DNA from 2 places in the Neisseria animalis genome. Region 1 is predicted to be linked to the other one. Evidence: predicted binding sites of a transcription regulator. Region 1 holds the regulator's gene; the other holds the start of a gene.
The links. The regulator sigma-54, encoded in region 1, starts transcription at its own class of promoters, with help from an activator protein. The targets are predictions, from matches to a motif close to CTGGCACGCTTCATGCTT.
Positions count from the first base shown of each region.

Region 2: the regulator sigma-54 is predicted to act here: its motif matches at 3,412-3,429, upstream of EL111_RS02140 (pilin).

Region 1 is NZ_LR134287.1:327,146-336,622, reverse strand. It holds gene rpmB (50S ribosomal protein L28) at 120-353, shown strand; gene rpmG (50S ribosomal protein L33) at 385-540, shown strand; tRNA gene EL111_RS01615 (tRNA-Lys) at 1,418-1,493, opposite strand; gene ubiM (5-demethoxyubiquinol-8 5-hydroxylase UbiM) at 1,674-2,858, opposite strand; tRNA gene EL111_RS01605 (tRNA-His) at 3,182-3,257, opposite strand; tRNA gene EL111_RS01600 (tRNA-Arg) at 3,268-3,344, opposite strand; tRNA gene EL111_RS01595 (tRNA-Pro) at 3,373-3,450, opposite strand; gene folD (bifunctional methylenetetrahydrofolate dehydrogenase/methenyltetrahydrofolate cyclohydrolase FolD) at 3,691-4,542, shown strand; gene hpf (ribosome hibernation-promoting factor, HPF/YfiA family) at 4,671-4,985, opposite strand; gene rpoN (RNA polymerase factor sigma-54) at 5,040-6,395, opposite strand; gene lptB (LPS export ABC transporter ATP-binding protein) at 6,665-7,399, opposite strand; gene lptA (lipopolysaccharide transport periplasmic protein LptA) at 7,455-7,985, opposite strand; gene lptC (LPS export ABC transporter periplasmic protein LptC) at 7,966-8,547, opposite strand; gene EL111_RS01560 (KdsC family phosphatase) at 8,544-9,080, opposite strand; gene EL111_RS01555 (competence/damage-inducible protein A) at 9,270-9,477, opposite strand, start outside.
Region 2 is NZ_LR134287.1:444,660-454,136, forward strand. It holds gene EL111_RS02130 (type II secretion system F family protein) at 1-513, opposite strand, end outside; gene pilB (type IV-A pilus assembly ATPase PilB) at 522-2,201, opposite strand; gene EL111_RS02140 (pilin) at 2,757-3,263, opposite strand; gene EL111_RS02145 (M3 family metallopeptidase) at 4,018-6,069, opposite strand; gene EL111_RS02150 (mechanosensitive ion channel family protein) at 6,346-7,200, opposite strand; gene EL111_RS02155 (3'-5' exonuclease family protein) at 7,336-8,727, opposite strand; tRNA gene EL111_RS02160 (tRNA-Arg) at 8,844-8,920, shown strand; tRNA gene EL111_RS02165 (tRNA-Glu) at 8,934-9,008, shown strand; gene lpxH (UDP-2,3-diacylglucosamine diphosphatase) at 9,291-9,477, shown strand, end outside.

The DNA.
Region 1 (9,477 bases):
AACAACACATCAGCGGTTAAAACCCTAAAAATACCGTTTTTTCAGAAAACTGCTTGAAACAACATTGCTTTTTATGGTATAAATCGCGTTTTACTATTTTAGAAGTTTGGAGACTAACCATGGCACGAGTTTGCAAAGTGACCGGTAAGCGCCCGATGTCTGGCAACAACGTATCACACGCCAACAACAAAACCAAACGTCGTTTTTTGCCTAACTTGCAATCACGTCGTTTTTGGGTAGAAAGTGAAAACCGCTGGGTTCGCCTGCGCGTATCTAACGCTGCTTTGCGTACCATCGACAAAGTAGGCATTGATGTCGTATTGGCTGATTTGCGTGCTCGCGGCGAAGCTTAATTTAACGAACGCTTAATTAAGGATTACTGCAATGCGCGATAAAATCAAACTGGAATCTAGCGCCGGTACCGGCCACTTTTACACCACCACTAAAAACAAACGCACGATGCCCGGCAAACTGGAAATCAAAAAATTCGATCCGGTTGCCCGCAAACACGTTATCTACAAAGAAACCAAATTGAAATAATTTGCGTGTGTTTGAGCATACAAAAGCCTCTGTCCGTACAGAGGCTTTTTATTTAACCCTTCCGCCAAACTCATGCAGCCGTCAGCCCCACCCTGCCCAACTGTTTTGCAGACGGCCTGACCACACTCCGCCCATATCAAAGCCCACAATTTCAGCAGGAATAGCACAATAAGCGACACACAGAACGCCACAAGCAGAAAGCAGCACGGCAAATATAGTCATTTAAAATAAGAATGATACAGCGTTGCTTTGCCTTGCCGTACTATGTGTACTGTCTGCGGCTTCGCTGCCTTGTCTCATTCTTATTTTATTCGACATACCGTCATCAAATGATGAGCGGTCATATTCCACACAAACCCTATTATGTTGCAACGCAAAATAAACCAATATAGCTGTTTGACACCGCAGAATACTGCGTTGCTGCACCTTGTTCAAAAAAAGATTTGAAGCCAAGCACCCGCACTCACTATCCATGCCGTCTGCAATTTGACCACCTTATCTCATTTTGTATGCTTCAGTGATGTGCAGCCGAAACAAAAAACCGGCAGCAAGCGATTCAGAACGCATCTCACAGCCAATCACAAAACCTTTAGATGTCCTGCAACACCCAAACCGTTTACCACATTGAGAACCTCGCTTGTTTATCTGCTCCAATCAAACAATCCCCGTTATAGTCTTTTAAAATAAGAATGATACTGCGTTGCTTTGCCTTGTCGTACTATCTGTACTGTCTGCGGCTTCGCTGCCTTGTCTCATTCTTATTTTAAATGACTATACATTCGATGAGTCAGTAAACAACATCTCCCCCATATTTCAACCATGCTCATGCCTTCCAAACGCAAAAAAGCCTAAACTTGCGTTTAGGCTTTTTTATATCTGGTGGGTCGTGAAGGATTCGAACCTTCGACCAACGGATTAAAAGTCCGCTGCTCTACCGACTGAGCTAACGACCCGATAAGTTTTGAATTATATAGAAAGCTGATGTTTTCGTCAAGCCTTTTCGGTATTTATTTTCACACATCATCAGATATTCAAACAAATCGCTTTGTTTTCAATCGGATTGACTCAAAAAGGCCGTCTGCAAATCGAAACACAGCTTCTATCTGCCACCTGCTCATTCCGAGCAGTGTTACCTAGCCGGTCAACTGCTTGGTAATCAGCTTTTTCAATGGCGGGAAATTATTGCTGGCACGCAAAACCAAACCCCGCAGCAATTTGGCCGGAGCGGTTTCGTTGGTAAACAACTTCAGCAACATATTGGTACCGTGGTACAGCGGCTGGGCGTGCAGCATATGCTTGCTGTTGTATTTTTCCAGCAACGATGCCGCACCGATGTCTTGTCCACGCTGCGCGGCTTCGGCCACCAGTTTTGCCAGAATATCCGCGCTGGACAAACCCAAGTTGAAGCCGTGCGCCGTAACCGGGTGCATACCGACCGCCGCATCTCCGATTAACGCACTGCGCTTGCCGTAGAAACGCTGGGCTATCATGCCCACCAACGGATAATGGTGGAAACTGCTGACAACTTCCATATCGCCCAAGCGGCCTTTCAACTGGGTTTTTACCATTTCCGCCAATTCTTCGTTACTCAAATTGCGGATACTGTCGGCCTGATCGGTATCCATAGTAACCACGGTATTGGTAACGTACTCTTCCAGCGGCAGCAGCGCGATCGTCCGCCCATAATGGAAACATTCGTAAGCGGTATGCTGGTTGGACAAGGTATGCTTCATGCGGCCGACAAACATGGTACGGCTGTAATCGTGCATATCCGATGAAATGCCTAATTGGCGGCGGGTCTGCGAGAAACGGCTGTCGGCAGCAAGCAGCAGACGGCTGCTGAGCACTTCTCCGCTTTCCAATACCACTTCCGCACTGTTGTCGTTGGTCCGCACTTCTTTTACGGCCGTTTCCGCCAAAATGGTAACATTATCCAGCTTGGACACCACTTCATAAGCGGCTTTGCGAATATTGTGATTGGAAATCAAATAACCCAAACAGTCGGCAGGTTCGCCCCGTGCTTCGGTAGGTTGCGGGAAATGAAGCTGGTAATCGGATTGCCCGTTCAATACTTTGGCATCACGCAAGGGATAGATTTCGTCCGGCGCAATCAGTGCCCACATGCCCAAGCGCTGCATGATTTCACGCGACATATGCGTCAAGGCGATTTCGCGGCCGTCGTACGGCGGATTTTGCAAAACAGCCAGCGGACTGCGCTCAATCAGCGTAACCGAAAGCCCGCTGCCTGCCAGTGCAGCAGCAAAACTCAAACCCGCCGGCCCTGCGCCGACAACGAGAATATCACTGTGTAAACTCATAATTATCCTTTACGGTAAATGAGCGGATTTTCAGACGGCTTTCGGCGTACTGTTTCGGTACCATTCGGACAATCCGCAAAATCTGATTGATTATAGCAAATTTAATAATAGCTTAAAACAAATATTCAGATAATATCCTTCTATTACCTTAAGCCGATATTATAGTCATTTAAAATAAGAATGATACAGCGTTGCTTTGCCTTGCCGTACTATGTGCACTGTCTGCGGCTTCGCTGCCTTGTCTCATTCTTATTTTATTCGACTATACCTTCAACGGCAGCCGATAATGAAAAAACCCGCATATTGCTATGCGGGTTTTTATTTGGGGTGGCTAATGGGGCTCGAACCCACGACAACCGGAATCACAATCCGGGGCTCTACCAACTGAGCTATAGCCACCGTAAACTTTTGGCACGCCCGACAGGAATCGAACCTGTAACCCCCGACTTAGAAGGTCGGTGCTCTATCCGGTTGAGCTACGGGCGCTCATGCCGTCTCGTACCAAGTAAACTGGTGGTCGGGGCGGTGGGATTCGAACTCACGACCCTCTGCTCCCAAAGCAGATGCGCTAACCAGGCTGCGCTACGCCCCGACTTAGAAGACCGAATTATATTGACACTTCGAAACAACGTCAACACCTATTGGAAATTTTTTTACTGTAAAAAGTTATCTGTTTATTTTTAATCAGGATTTATTTAAGCATATTTTATCTATCTTAGCCGAAACCATGCCGTCTGCAAAATAAAGTCCGTGAACATCTGTGGTATAAATGTTAAAATAGTATGGATTTTATCTTTCATTTTCCCCTCATTGACTTCAAGCAGAGAACAACATGACCGCCCAACTCATCAACGGTAAAGAAATCTCCCAACAACGTCTGGCAGCAGTGGCCGCCGCAGTAGAAAAACGTGCTGCTGCCGGTTTGCACACTCCTTGTCTGGCCGTTATTTTAGTCGGCGACAATCCCGCCAGCGCGGTGTATGTCCGCAATAAAAAACTGGCCTGCCAAAAATCCGGTATCGAATCGCTCTCTTACGAGCTGCCTGCTTCAACCACTCAAGACGAGTTGCTGAAGCTGGTTGACGAGCTCAACAGCAACCCGAAAGTAGACGGCATTTTGGTACAGCTTCCGCTGCCGGAGCATATCGACAGCCAAGTGGTGTTGGAAACCATTCTGCCGCATAAAGATGTGGACGGCTTCCACCCTTACAATGTCGGCCGTTTGGTGGTCAAAATGCCGCTGATGCGCCCCTGCACGCCCAAAGGCGTGATGACGCTGCTGGAGTCTTACGGAGTCGACCCCAAAGGCAAAAAAGCCGTTGTTGTCGGCGCATCGAATATTGTCGGCAGACCCCAAGCCCTCGAGCTGCTGCTCTCCCGCGCTACGGTAACTGTCTGCCACAGCGCCACGCAAAACTTGGCGGAAGAAGTCGCACAGGCCGATATTTTGGTGGTCGGCGTCGGCATTCCGAACTTTGTCAAAGGCGAATGGATCAAGCCCGGCGCAATCGTAATCGATGTCGGCATCAACCGCTTGGCAGATGGCAGCCTGTGCGGAGATGTGGAGTTTGATGTTGCCAAAGAACGTGCCGGCATGATTACCCCCGTTCCCGGCGGAGTCGGCCCGATGACGATTGCCACATTGCTGGAAAATACTTTACACGCGGCAGAACTGCATGATTAAACGGTTTTAGCCGATATTCATACCAAAGGCCGTCTGCAAAACCACATCGGTATTTTGCAGACGGCCTTTTATGGGTTCCGACCGGCTGTTCCGCTCATTTCGGGGCAGCCGGCCGGCAAACGGTTTTGTTATTCCGTTACGTTCGGGCGGGCGGTGCGGACATCGCCGCTTTTTTCTTTGTGTTTCAACACCGCGCGGTCGAGTTTGTCCATCAATACGTCAATCGCGGCATACATATCCTGCTCCACCGCTTCAACGTGCAAATCCTTACCGGCAAGATGTAAATCCGCTTCGGCCTTTTGGTTGATTTTTTCCACAGAGAGCGTAACCGTTACGGAAATTACGTTGGCAGCATGGCGGTTGATGCGTTCCAATTTGTCGCCAACATAGTTTTTGATGGCATCGGTAACATCGAAATTCAAACCGGTAATTTTCAGGTTCATGATACAGCTCCTTCGTTTGGGTAAATCCGTAAAACGGACGGGAAACGCTTATCGCTATCCGCCTGCTTTGCGCTTATGCGCGGGCGGAATATCCAACAATTCTCGGTATTTGGCAACCGTGCGGCGGGCGATGGAAATGCCCTGCTGTTTGAGCAGTTGCGCCAATGCCTCATCGGAATAAGGCTTGCTGCCGTTTTCATTTTCCACCAACTGCACGATAATGGCTTTCACGGCTTCTTGGCTGACTCCTTCGCCGTCCGCATCGGCATTGACTGCCTGTGTGAAGAAATAGCGTAACGCAAATAATCCGCGCGGGCAAGCTAAATATTTTTGGTTGGCGGCGCGGGAAACGGTACTTTCCGCCACGCCCAATTCTGCGGCGGCATCTTTGAGCAGCAGCGGAGTCATGCCGATTTCGCCAAACATGAAAAAATCCTGCTGGCGTTCAACAATATACTCTGCCAAACGCACTACGGTACTTTCGCGCAACAGCAGGCTGTTGACCTTCTGGCGCGCCTCGTTCAGCTTTTCTTTCCATTCGGGCGAGACATCGTCGGTATCTTTAAACAGGTCGCAATATTCCTGATTCAGCCTGATTCTCGGCCATGCGGCTTCATTGCTGACCACTTTCCAGCCGTCTTTGTCTTCTTTTACCCAAACATCGGGTCTGATATAGGCAGTCGGCTCCTGCACGGCAAAACCGTAAGCAGGATAAGGACGCAGCGAAGCAATCAAATCCAAAGCCGTCTGAATGGTACTGCTGTCCGCTTGCGGAAACAGTTTGCGGAAACGCTTGATATTTTGGGCACGGTTTTTACCCAATTCGCTGAAATGATTTTGAACCAGACGGGCGGCAAGACGGCGTTCCGGCGAGGCAGGCAACCGCATCAGTTGCAACATCAGCGACTCGGTTAACCCCGAAGCGGCCACGCCGGGCGGATCGAAAGCCTGCAAAGCATCTACGGCCTGATGAACATCTTCTTCATCAAGCATCCAGTCCAGCGGGGTATGTTCGATAATATCGGCGGCCTGTTCGGTCAGATAGCCCTGTTCGTCCAGAAAATCAATCAGGATATGCACCAAACCGGCTTCCCGCTCGGATAAGGGGTGTTCGCATACTTGAGCGTGCAGATAGCCGTAAAAGTCTTCCTCGCCGGCAATATTCAGCCATTCGTCTTCAAAATCTTCGGAATGCAGACGGCCTGCGCCCCTTGACGCGGTAAGTTTGCCCCAATCCGCTTCGGGCGCGGTCTCCCCCTCTTCACGCTCCAGCAAAGGATTTTCCTGAAGCCAGTCTTCCACTTCGCGCTCAAGGTCAATACTCGACAGCTGCAACACACGCAATGCCTGCTGCAAATTCTGGTTCAGCTGCTGGGTTTGTTTGAGTTGTAAACCGAAATGGGGATTCATGGCTACATGATGGGAGTTTAAAAATACAGTCGTTGCACACCAAACGATACAGCGTTACCGCACCTTACCGTACTTCCTGCGGCCTTGTCTTGTTTTGCGTGAACCGACAATAAAACAATGATTGGAGAAAACGGCTGTTTTGCAGACGGCATTACGGCAATCCGCAAGGTTTCGACTGCCCCGGTGCGATAATGTGCGACACCGCTCTTACTATGCCGTCTGCATATTTCTGCTTTTTTCGGCAACGCAGCCGGAGCAAACTGTTGTAATCAGTATTTGAAGTTCTCGCCCAAATAAACAGAGCGCACTTGTTCGTTTTCCACCAAGTCCTGCGGCTTGCCCGAAGCCAGTACCGTACCGTCGCTGATGATGTAGGCACGGTCGCAAATGCTCAAGGTTTCGCGCACGTTGTGGTCGGTAATCAGCACGCCGATACCGCGCGATTTGAGAAATTCGATGATTTTCTGAATATCAATCACCGCAATCGGATCGACACCGGCAAACGGCTCGTCCAGCAAGATAAAACGCGGCTTCATCGCCAACACACGGGCGATTTCAACCCGCCGCCGTTCGCCGCCCGAAAGCGAGGGAGCGGGATTATGGCGCAAACGCTCAATATTGAGATCGGCAAGCAGTTTTTCCAATTCTTCGCCGATTTTGCTTTTATCTTCCGTGCAGATTTCCAGAATGGCACGGATATTCTGCTCCACCGTCATCTTGCGGAAAATCGATGCTTCCTGCGGCAGATAACCGACCCCCAAACGGGCGCGCTCGTGTATCGGCAGATGGCGCAACTCCTTGCCGTCCAAGGTTACACTGCCCGCATCGGCAGCAATCAACCCGACAATCATGTAAAAGCTGGTGGTTTTACCTGCGCCGTTCGGCCCGAGCAAGCCGATGACTTCCCCACTCTCGATTTCAAGCGAGAAGTTTTTGACGACTTGGCGTTTTTTGAAACTTTTTTGCAGATTTTGCGCGACAAGGCGGCTGGTTTGAACAGTCATGATGAGGCTTTTCCGTATTTCGTTTGGAAGGGCGCGTTGCCGTTTTACAGACAGCCTATTGCTTGCCGACGCTGCTTGGCTGAATCACCACACTCACGCGGCCGGATTTGGCGGCGGATTTCGTACCGCCCGTTTTAGACGGACCGGCAATGGTATAGACTTCGCTGTGGGTGTTGTAAGTAATTACCGAACCTTCGGCAACATCACCGCCGCGCTCGACCCGCGCACTGCCGGTCAGCACGACCACGCCGTTAGCAGAGGTGTAGTCCACACGGCTGCCGCGTCCTTTGACGACACCTTTGTTATCGTCCAATGTCTGACTGAACCGCACAGGCGAACCTTTTGCCTGCATGATTTGGTTGCCCTTTCCGTCGCGGGCAACGGTTACGCTGTCGGCATTGATGTTGATGGTTCCCTGTCTGATGATGACGTTGCCGCTGAAAGTAGTGGTTTGGTTGGCTTGGTCCAGCATACCTTGGTCGGCTTCAATCTGAATCGGCTGCCGGCTGTCGCTTTGCAGGGCAAACGCGGGCGCGGCGGCGGAAATCAAAACCAATGCGGCGGCTTTATAGATTTTTGACATCATAAATCGTTGCTTTCACTCGTGAAGGTAAGGTCAGCAGACCTTTTTCGTAATCGTAAGTCATGCCCACGGACGAACCGTGCGACCGGCCGTATTCAAACTCAACGGGCGATTTGGTGCTGGCAAAGCGGGTTTCGGTATCGACGTGCAGCTTGTCGGTTTTCACCACTCCTGCGGGGCGGTCGGCTTCGGCGGTTTTATTCATCACCACATCCTGCTCGAACCATACCTGTTTGCTGTCGGTATGGTATGCCGCCAAACGGCTGTCTACCTGATACAGCAGCTTGCCGTCTGCATAGACCAGCAGCTTGGGCATACCGAAATGTACTTCTTTGCTTTCGGGAAGCTGCCATGCGGTTTCGGCAGTCAGGTGCTCTTTCAGACGGCCTTGTTCGTCAAAATGCCTGCCGTCAATAACCTGCATGGCATATTGCGGCTCATCGGGATTGAGTTTGACTTCTTCGGTTTGGATTTCACTGATGCGCCCCAGCCATGCGGACAAACCGCCCAAGGCCACCGCCAGCACCAGTGGAAACGCTATGCCGTACCGCCAACGTATTTTCATTTCACATACTCTTGCAAAGCAAGCTCAAGCGTTCCTTGTGCCTGCATAATCAGATCGCACACTTCGCGCACCGCGCCCTTGCCTGCCGGACGGTTGGTTACATAAGCCGCGTGCTGCAATGTAAACCAATGTGCTTCGGGTACGGCAACAGGCAGTCCGCAGCGCACCATTACCGGCAAATCCACTACATCATCGCCGACAAAGGCACATTCGTGTTCCGCCACACCCGCTTGCGCGCGCAATTCGGCATAGGCGGCGCGTTTGTTGTGTATGCCTTTGAAATAATAATTGATGCCGAGCTGCTGCACACGCAGCCCAACAGACGGCGCGTCCCTGCCGGTAATGATGGCCGTCTGTACACCGCTTGCCTGCAACATTTTCAAGCCGTGCCCGTCCAGCGTGTGAAAGGATTTGACTTCTTCGCCGTTGTCGCGGATATAGATACGGCCGTCGGTCAGCACCCCGTCCACATCGAGAACCAGCAGTTTGATTTTTTCGGCGCGCGCGCGCAATTCCGGCGTAAGGGTTTGCATAACATATCCTGAATCAATTTCAGCCTGCCGCGGCCACGAATCACACATCAAGGCCGTCTGCAAAATACTGTTCGGCAGATACGGACGGCAGACTTTTGCAGACGGCATTTTATCATGTTCGTACGCAACAGCCGTCTGAAAATGTAAAAATAGTCGGCACATCGGGAAAGACGGCGGCAAACAGCGGCCTTATTCCGCCCTGTCTTTCCATTCCGCACCCAAGTCATGCAGCTTTTCCAGTAAGGCTTCCCATGCCCCGTCCAACTGCGCCACCGCCGCACCCTCGGCTTTGATACCAAACTCAATATGCGGCGCAACGGTTTGGCCGTCTGCATTCGTCCAACCCACGCTCGGCAGACTGAACGAGCGGATTTCGGGATAATGCTCCTCCACCCAC
Region 2 (9,477 bases), 120 kb from region 1:
GACGGCCAGCGTTTTTTCACGATAAGTTGCCAGCTTGTCGAGCAGCGTTTCCAATACGCCGCCGGTTTCACCTGCTGCAACCAGATTACAGTAAAAACGGTCGAAATATTTCGGATATTTGCCAAACGATACGGCAAGAGAGCTGCCCTGTTCCACATCGGTGCGGATACCGGTCAGCATTTGCGTGACCGCAGGGTTGGAGTGGCCGCGTGCGATGATGTCGAATGCTTGGAGCAGCGGCAGCCCCGCTTTCATCATGGTGGCTAGTTGGCGGGTAAAAACCGTAATGTCTTCTTGCGTAATCTTGCGTGTGCGGACGGTTTTTACCTTGTCGATACGCAAAGGGCGGATACCGCGTCGTTGCAGCTTTTTGCGGGCTTCCTCTTCATCTGCCGCCACAACTTCGCCGCGGACAAGACGGTCGGTATAAATATTTTTGCCTTCAAAGGCAAAGCGGCGGTCTTTTCCGCCCATGCTGAAAAAAGCAGCAAGTGTTTTATGGGAGCGGGACATGGCAAACCTCAATCATTGGTACGGGCGGTTACTTCTTCCAGCGAAGTCAGCCCCCTCATGACTTTCAGCAAACCGGCGCGGCGCAAGTCTACTATGCCTTCCTGATAAGCCAGATTGGTGATGTCCACTTCCGTGCCGTTATCCATGATGACATGCTGCATTTCCTTGCTGACCGGCATGACTTCATATACGCCGATACGCCCTTTGAAACCACTGCCGCGGCAGGATTCGCAACCGGCAGGGCGGTACAGCGTCCACGGCTGCTGCAAGTCTTCATCGGTAAATCCGGCCTGCTTCAATACGGTATTAGGCGGACGGGCAACGGCTTTTTTACAGTGCGGGCATAAGCAGCGCAGCAGGCGTTGCGCCACAATCAGGCTGATGGAGCTGGCGATGTTGAACGGGGCAACGCCCATATTCAGCAGCCTCGACAAAGTGGCGGGCGCATTGTTGGTATGGAGGGTGGAAAACACCATGTGGCCGGTTTGCGCGGCTTTGATGGCGATGTCGGCAGTTTCCAAATCGCGGATTTCCCCTACCATGATGATGTCGGGGTCTTGGCGAAGGAAAGCGCGCAGCGCGGAGGCGAACGTCAGTCCTTGTTTGTCGTTGACATTGACTTGATTGATGCCGGGCAGGTTGATTTCTGCCGGATCTTCAGCCGTGGCGATATTGACTTTCTCCGTATTCAGAATGTTCAGGCAGGTATAAAGCGATACGGTTTTGCCGGAACCGGTCGGGCCGGTAACCAGCACCATGCCGTAAGGACGGCCGATGGCATCGAGCAGCATATCTTTTTGAAACGGCTCCAAGCCCAAGGTATCGATATTCAAATCGCCCAAATCGGAATTTAAAATCCGCATCACGACTTTTTCGCCAAACAGCGTTGGCAAAGTGCTGACACGGAAGTCTATCGGACGGCCGTTTTTTTCAAAAGCAATTTGGATACGGCCGTCTTGCGGGACACGTTTTTCAGCAATATCCAAATGCGCCATGACTTTGATTCGTGAAGCAAGCTGGCCGCGCACGGCAACAGGCGGCTGCACCACTTCGCGCAGTTGGCCGTCCACGCGGAAACGTACTCTGGCGATGTGTTCGTAAAATTCAAAATGAATATCCGATGCGCCCGCCTGAATGGCGTCGGATAAGGTTTTATGGATAAAGCGCGGAATCGGGCCGTCTTCGGCCTCTTCGTTGTCGATGTATAAAATCTGTGTGCCGCGAACCGTTTCCTGTTCGTGGCGGATTTCTTGCAAAATGCTGGTCGAACGCTGCCCCAGCCATTCCAATAAGGCGGATAACTGGTCATCGCGCACGATAACCAAATCCATTGTTTCGCCGGCGGCAAACGCCATTTTTTGGAAATCCTGAATGCGCGTAGGATCGGAAACCGCCAGATAAACCGTGTGTCCGCGCCGAAACAGCGGTACGCAGCGGTTTTTCAACATTTGCTCTTCGGTAATGATGTCGGTCAGGATATGGGTGCGCGGAACGTGCTGCAAGTCGAGCAGCGGGTAATTGAACGTGGCGGCAAGCATTTCTCCCAGCGCGCGCGGTGTGATGATGCCGTCTGCAAAAAGCATGGGCAGTACCGCTCTGCCCGATTGTGCGGCGGCTGTGTAGTATCCGATACGCTCTTCGGTTAGGACGTGATGCTGGGAAAGCACGCGCAATAATCCGACGCTCATGATGTAATCCGTTTCTGTTGGGCGTTGTGGGAGGGCAGGGCGTTGGCTACGGAGGCAGGCTCTGTTTGTCTGCCGTTCTGCTTGGTTTGGGTATGAAAAAATCAGTATGGTTAATCCAATCCCTTATGTGTCGGTCGGGCAGCGTACTGGCCGTTTGCTGCATAAGGGATTATCCGTCTTTCAAAATATAGTCATTTAAAATAAGAATGATACAGCGTTGCTTTGCCTTGCCGTACTATGTGTACTGTCTGCGGCTTCGCTGCCTTGTCTCATTCTTATTTTATTCGACTATAAAGTGGCCACAGTATTGAGGCCTGTCTTTAAGTTTGCTGACGGTTATGTCTCATTATAGTGGAAATCTTGAAAATTCCCTATAAGGTTGCGGTGGTGCGGAGCGGTAAAATAAGGTCGGGCGGGTAAACGGTTGAGCCGTGTTTTACTGCCTGCAAATGCAGCAAAGGCCGTCTGAAATTCAGACGGCCTTTGCCGGTTTTCCACGTAATCGTGTTTGCTTTTGTTATAGGGTACTGCTAAACAGAAATCGGTTGCCGCTTGTTAAGGAGCGGGTGTTGTGGCGGTATTTTCGCCGGTTGAGCGACAGGCAGATGGCAGGAATTTTTCGTTTACGCCATCGGTTGCGCCCGGGGTACATTTCCAAGTGAATGCGCCGTCTCGGGAAGTTGCGCCGCTTTCAGTTGTGGTAGTGGCGGGAGCATTGGGAGTAAGCTCTAAAGTTTTGCCGCGAATGTCAACATTGATGTTGCTGTTTTTCATGGTGGCGGTAATGGTACCGTTTGTGCCGACTTTTACCGAGGCAACGTATTGCCCTTCGATGTTTTCGGCAATCCCTGCTTCGGAATTGCTGGTCGGCCATTCGCCTTTATCCGAATAATATTCGACTACCGACGATTTTTGCGCCTCCAAGAGAGACAGCGCTTCGGATACTTGGGCGCGGCCGGTGTAGTCTTGGTAGGCGGGCAGGGCGATGACGGTCAGAACGCCGACAATGGCGATGGCAATCATCAGCTCGATAATGGTAAAGCCCTTTTGGACAGCTTTCATGTGATACTCCGTTGGGTGCGCTTATTGGTTTTTAAAAAATAATCCGTAATGCGTTTGGCGCGTTTTAGTGAGTTAAGACTCTTTTAGAAGGAATATACAGCTTCCGACACGGGCTATCCGTTTTAACCTTATCGGACACTGTACATATAAGAAATTATCGTGCCAAAGTTCTGGTATGTGAAAAATATTTTTATAACTACTTGTTTTTAATAATAAAAAAATCGTTTTTTTTTTTTTGAGTGGCGGCGGGCATCGGCCCGGGTAAACAGTTGTCAGATTGTGACAAAAATTGTCGCTTGTTTGAAAATGTGTCAAAAACCGGCAGTATGGTTGTTTAAAATAAAAATAATACTGCGTTGCCGCGCTTTGTCGCACTCATCTACGGTCTGCGGCTTTGCAGGCTGGCGGCATGATGATTTTTATCGACCATGATGTTTTGCAGACGGCCTAATCGGTTTTTGTATGGCTTGAGTTTAATTTACCTGATTGGGTTTTTCAATAGCTTTGATAATGAAACTCGGTTTGCTGTTTTACTATGGATAAAGCTGCTGTTGTTTGGGAAGCATAATCTGTGCCAAATGTGTTTGAAAGCAAAAAAAGGCCGTCTGCAAATGGAAACCCGATTTTGCAGACGGCCTTTTATAGTCGAATAAAATAAGAATGAGACAAGGCAGCGAAGCCGCAGACAGTACACATAGTACGGCAAGGCAAAGCAACGCTGTATCATTCTTATTTTAAATGACTATATTTCACGTTATGCGGCTTCGCCGTCGAAACCGCTGTGTCGCAATAATGCGTCTATGCTCGGCTCGCGGCCGCGGAAAGCCTGAAACGATTCCGCCGCGCTGCGCGAACCGCCCACGGCCAGAATTTCGCGCCAGAACTGTTTGCCGGTGGCACGCAAATCGTCGCTTTCTTCAAAGGCGGCATAAGCATCGGCACTCAGCACTTCCGCCCATGCGTAGCTGTAATAGCCTGCGGAATAGCCGCCTGCGAAGATGTGGCCGAAGCTCTGGGCGAAGCGGTTGTATTCCGGCGGCTGAACCACGGCAACTTCTTGGCGCACGCGCTGCAACACCTCCGCCCAATTTTGCAGACGGCCTGCATCGGTTTCGCTGTGAATCAGCATGTCAAAAAGTGCGAATTCCATTTGGCGCACGAGGAACATGCCGCGTTGGAAGTTTTTCGCCGCCAGCATTTTGTCGAACAATTCGCGCGGTAAGGCCGCGCCGTCGTCTTCATGGGCAGACATTTCGGCGAGTACGCCGTATTCCCAGACGAAGTTTTCCATAAACTGGCTCGGCAGCTCGACCGCATCCCATTCCACGCCGTTGATGCCGGATACGCCGAGCTCTTCCACTTGCGTGAGCAGGTGGTGCAGGCCGTGGCCGGTTTCGTGGAAGAGGGTCAGGATTTCGTCGTGGCTCAAACGTGCTTCCCTGCCGCCGACGGGCGGGGTGAAATTGCATACCAGATAGGCTGTCGGCGTTTGGATTTGGCCGGCTTTCGCGCCGTCTGCAAAACGGCGGCGGCCTTTGTAGTCGTTCATCCATGCGCCGCCGCGTTTGCCTTCGCGGGCGTAGAGGTCCATATACACGCCGCCGATAATCGCGCCGCCGTTTTCCAATTCGAAATAACGCACGTCTTTATGCCAGACCGGTACGTTTTTTTCGATGAAGTTGACACCGTACAAACGGTTGATTTGGGCAAACAGGCCGGACAGGACGCGGCTGACGGGGAAGTATTTTTTGACTTCGGTTTCGCTGAAGGCATATTTGGCTTGGCGCAGCTTTTCGCCGGCATAGGTCAAATCCCACGGCTGCGGGTCGTCCAAGCCCAAGTGTTCGGCGGCGAAGGTGCGTACTTCCGCCAAATCTTTTTCGGCAAACGGTTTGGCGCGGGCGGCCAGATTGCGTAAAAACGCCAATACCTGATCGGGGGTGTCCGCCATTTTGGTGGCGAGCGACAATTCGGCGTAATTTCGGAAACCTAAGAGTTTGGCGGTTTGCAGCGCGATTTCCAGCGTGCGGTTGATGTTGGCGGTGTTGTCGAATTTGCCGTCGTTGCTCAATTCGCTGGCGCGGGTAACGTAGGCGCGGTAAATCTGTTCGCGCAAACCGCGGTTGTCGGCATAAGTCATCACGGCAATATAGTGGGGCATTTGCAGGCCGACTTTGTAGCCGTTTTTGCCTTCTGCTTCAGCGGCGGCGGCAAACATCGCCAGCGCGTCTTCGGGAATGCCCGCCAGCGGTTCGGCATGGTCGAAATAGAGGGCGAACGCATCGGTCGCATCGAGTACGTTTTGTGAGAATTGGGCGGAAAGCTGCGCGCCTTCGGTTTGCAGTGCCGCCAGTTCGGCCTGCTGTTCGGGCGGCAGCTCCGCGCCGCTCAATACGAAATCGCGCAGGTCGTGGTTGAGTTTGGTCTGCTGTGCGTCCGACAGCTTGGCAAATTCGGGGGCGGCTTTGATGGCTTTGAAGCGTTCGTACAATCCGATGTCTTGGCCGATTTCGGTGAAAAAGAGGGTGACTTCGGGCATAAGTTCGTTGTACACCGCCCGCAGTTCGGGGGTGTCGACCACGGAGTTCAAATGCGCGACCACGCCCCAAATGCGGCCGACGCGTTCGGTAATGTCGGTCAGGCGTTCCACTGTGTTGAGCCAAGTGGTATCGGCTTCTTTTTTAATGTCGGCGATTTGCGCGCGCGCTTCTGCAATCGCGGTTTGCAGTGCGGGTTTGATGTGTCCGGTTTTGATTTCGTCGAAACGCGGCTCGTCGCCGAGGTTTAACAGGATATTGTCGGTCATGGGAATCCTTTGTGTGGTGTGTTGGGGTAGGAAACAAATGTATAGTCATTTAAAATAAGAATGATACAGCGTTGCTTTGCCTTGCCGTACTATGTGTACTGTCTGCGACTTCGCTGCCTTGTCTCATTCTTATTTTATTCGACTATATTTTGCCCTCTGATGGGGTCTATATGGGGCGGAAAGAGGAGATTGGAAGTGCAGGGCTTGCAATTAAGCTCTGCTGTTGCGTTAATTTTTGTGTACGCGGCGAGGTTATGCCGTCTGCAAAATGCGTATTCAGTTGCTGCTCGGGTTCAGCAGGCGGTATTGTACGCGCAGAAATTCGTCCAGCACCGCCTGCTGGATTTCCAAGCGTTTTTCTACCGGCGCAGCAAAGCGCACGATGATTTTATAGACTTTGTCATCGAACGGTACGCGTGTAATGCGCGGCTGTGCGGCGGGGGTGATGAAGAGTTTTTCGGTTTGGACGTTTTTCAGATAGCGGGAAACATTTTGGATATGCGGTTGGCACATCGGCTCGAGAATGGTTTTCAGCGGCGGAATGATGGCATCGGAATCCAAGTGGACGGGTACGGGGATTTCCAAGGTATGGATAACGAAGGGGCCGAGAATGTTGTCGCGCCGCACGGAATGGCTCAGTAGCAGGCTGTTGGGGAAGGAAAGAGTCTGCCCTGAAAGCTGGCCGACTAAGGCATTGGGGCCGATTTGCATCATTAAGGTGTTCAGCAGGTTGATGTCGACCACTCTGCCGCGCATACCGTTGATTTCGATGTAGTCGCCTACGGAATACTGTTTGGTCACCGCTCGGAGCAAACTGCCCGACAAACACATAATCAGCTCTTTGGTGGCCAATACTATGGCAGCGGCAACCGCAAGCATGGATAAGGCGAGCGATTGGATTTGCGCGGCCCAAATCATGGCCAGCCCGAGCAAAATGAGAATCAGCGTCAAATTGCGGCTGACCACCAGCGAGCGGCGTTTGCTTTCTAATTCCAATTCGGGATGGCTGCGGAAATGCGCGCTCAGCAGTATGCTGCGTAATGCCAGCAGGGAAATAATCATCAGTACGGATTGGATAATCTCGCTGCTGACGGGAACGGCAGCCAGCCATTGTTGTAGGGTTTGCCACATGATTGGGAAAGCTCCGGTTTGCAGACGGCTTGTTCGGGAAATATTGATGTTTATTATAGTGGAATCATAGCAGTTCGGGCCGGAAAATGTATGAAAGGCGCTGTATGGCCTTCATCATGCCGTCTGTAAAACGGCTTATGCAATGATTCGCACCGCTTCACGGCCTTGTTTGAATTTGCTTTTCAGAATACCCGGCAGCGTTTCGTCGAAATACCAACTTCCGTCGGGGAGGGATAATGCACCGCCGGCACAGGTGAACGTGAGGCTGTTGCCGGAAACGGGGTTCGACTCGGTGATTTCGATTGCGTGTGCATGACCCCAATCGGCAACGGGCAGCAGTACCGCCAGCTCCCGGATGCGTTCGTTTTGACGGCTGATGCCGTCTGCAGTTTGGCAGGCACCGTTGCATTGGCCGACAGCCTGAACGGGGCAGGGTACGCCTTTGGCATGGTTGGTCGGCAGAATGTTCAAGGTGTCGGGGCAGAGCTGGTGTGTGTGCGCCCACTCCGACAAGGCGCGTTTGGCGGCTTTTTTGTGCAGGAAAAAACCGTAGGGGCGGACGGGGCGGCTGCCGTTTTTCAACGGCACAATCCGCGCTTGTAATGCGCCGTGTTCATCGGGCGCGAAGTGTACCGTGCTGAACGTACGTAAAGATTCGGAGGGCATGATGCGGTATTCCTGCATGGCCTGAGCTTTGAGCCACAAGGTATGCAGACTACCGAGCGCGGGCAGGAAGCGCACGGAGGCGGCCGATTGCATATAAGGCGGTACTTTTTTGGAATGCAGCAGCGAGGCGGTTTCCGAATAGGCGCGGTTGTGTGCCTCAACCGCCTGCGCTTGGCCGAATGTATCCAGCCACACCAAAACGCCTTCGCTGTCTGGGAGGGCATATAGCTGTTGTGCCAGCGCATCGGGCAGCCAAGTCGGCAGCATTTTCGGGTTCATGAGGGCGCGGCATTGGTTTTCCCAGTCGGTACTGTTTTTTTCCTGCAGGCTGTGTTCCAAAAAATCACATAAAGCCAAGACATCGGTCATGGCGCGGTGGCGTTGTTCTGCCGAAATCTGGAAGCGTTCGATGATGCTGTCGAGATTGTGTTTGTGAAACTGGGGATACAGACGGCGTGAAAGCTGTACGGTACACAAAGCAGGGGCGGAAAATGGAATGCCCGCGCGTTGGAACTCATTGCGTAGGAAAGTATGGTCGAAGCGGCTGTTGTGTGCAATCAGCAGCGCACCGCGCAGCAGCGGCAGGAGGCTTGGGGCAAGCTGTTGGAAACAAGGCGCATCGGCAACCATCGCATCATTAATGCCGGTCAGGTTTTCGATAAAGGGCGAAATCGGCTGCTGCGGGTTGACCAGCCATTCATATCGCTTTGCCTTGCCCTGCTCAAAACGCATGATGGCGACTTCGGTAATCCGGTCTTGTTGGAAATTGCCGCCGGTTGTTTCCAAGTCGACAACCGCGACGGGCAGACCGAAGCGGGCGGAAGCGGCAGCCAGCTTCGGCCAACGCGAATTGTGCGCCATTTCTTTTCCTTTAAATTCAACAGGCAAACGCGCATTCTACACTTTTTTTGAGAATTTTCCAGTTTAATGCTTGACAGGATTTTCCGCTAACCCTATAATTCAATCTTTCTTACAGCGCACCCGTAGCTCAGTTGGATAGAGTATCTGGCTACGAACCAGAGGGTCGGGCGTTCGAATCGCTCCGGGTGCGCCATTTGAAAATTTCCGCGCCCATCGTCTAGCGGTTAGGACATCGCCCTTTCACGGCGGTAACCGGGGTTCGATTCCCCGTGGGCGTGCCAAATTCCAAAAATCCCTGCAATGCTTGCAGGGATTTTTTTATGCCGTTTTGTTTGGCAGGAGATTGGCCTACAATAGGCAAACATCGGGCCGGCTGCAATCGTTGAGCCGTGTCAAATAAGGCAAAGCGGCCAAGCCTCAGGCGGTACGGATAGTATGTGGCGGCGGACTTGCTGCTCCGGCAGTTTGCTCAAGCCCCTGCTGTGGACAGGGTGTTGCAATGCTGTATCATGTTGTGCGATTCGGCTATATTTCTTCCGCTTGCTTTGTTAACAGGAATCATCATGAAACCGATTTATTTTATTGCTGATTTGCATTTGAGCGAGGCGCGTTCCGATCTGACTGATTTGTTTGTCCGCTTTATGGCGGGCAGGGCGCGTACGGCTCAAGCGGTTTATATATTGGGGGATTTGTTTGATTTTTGGATTGGCGATGACGAGCAGTCGGCAGTGATTGATGCGGTCAAACAGG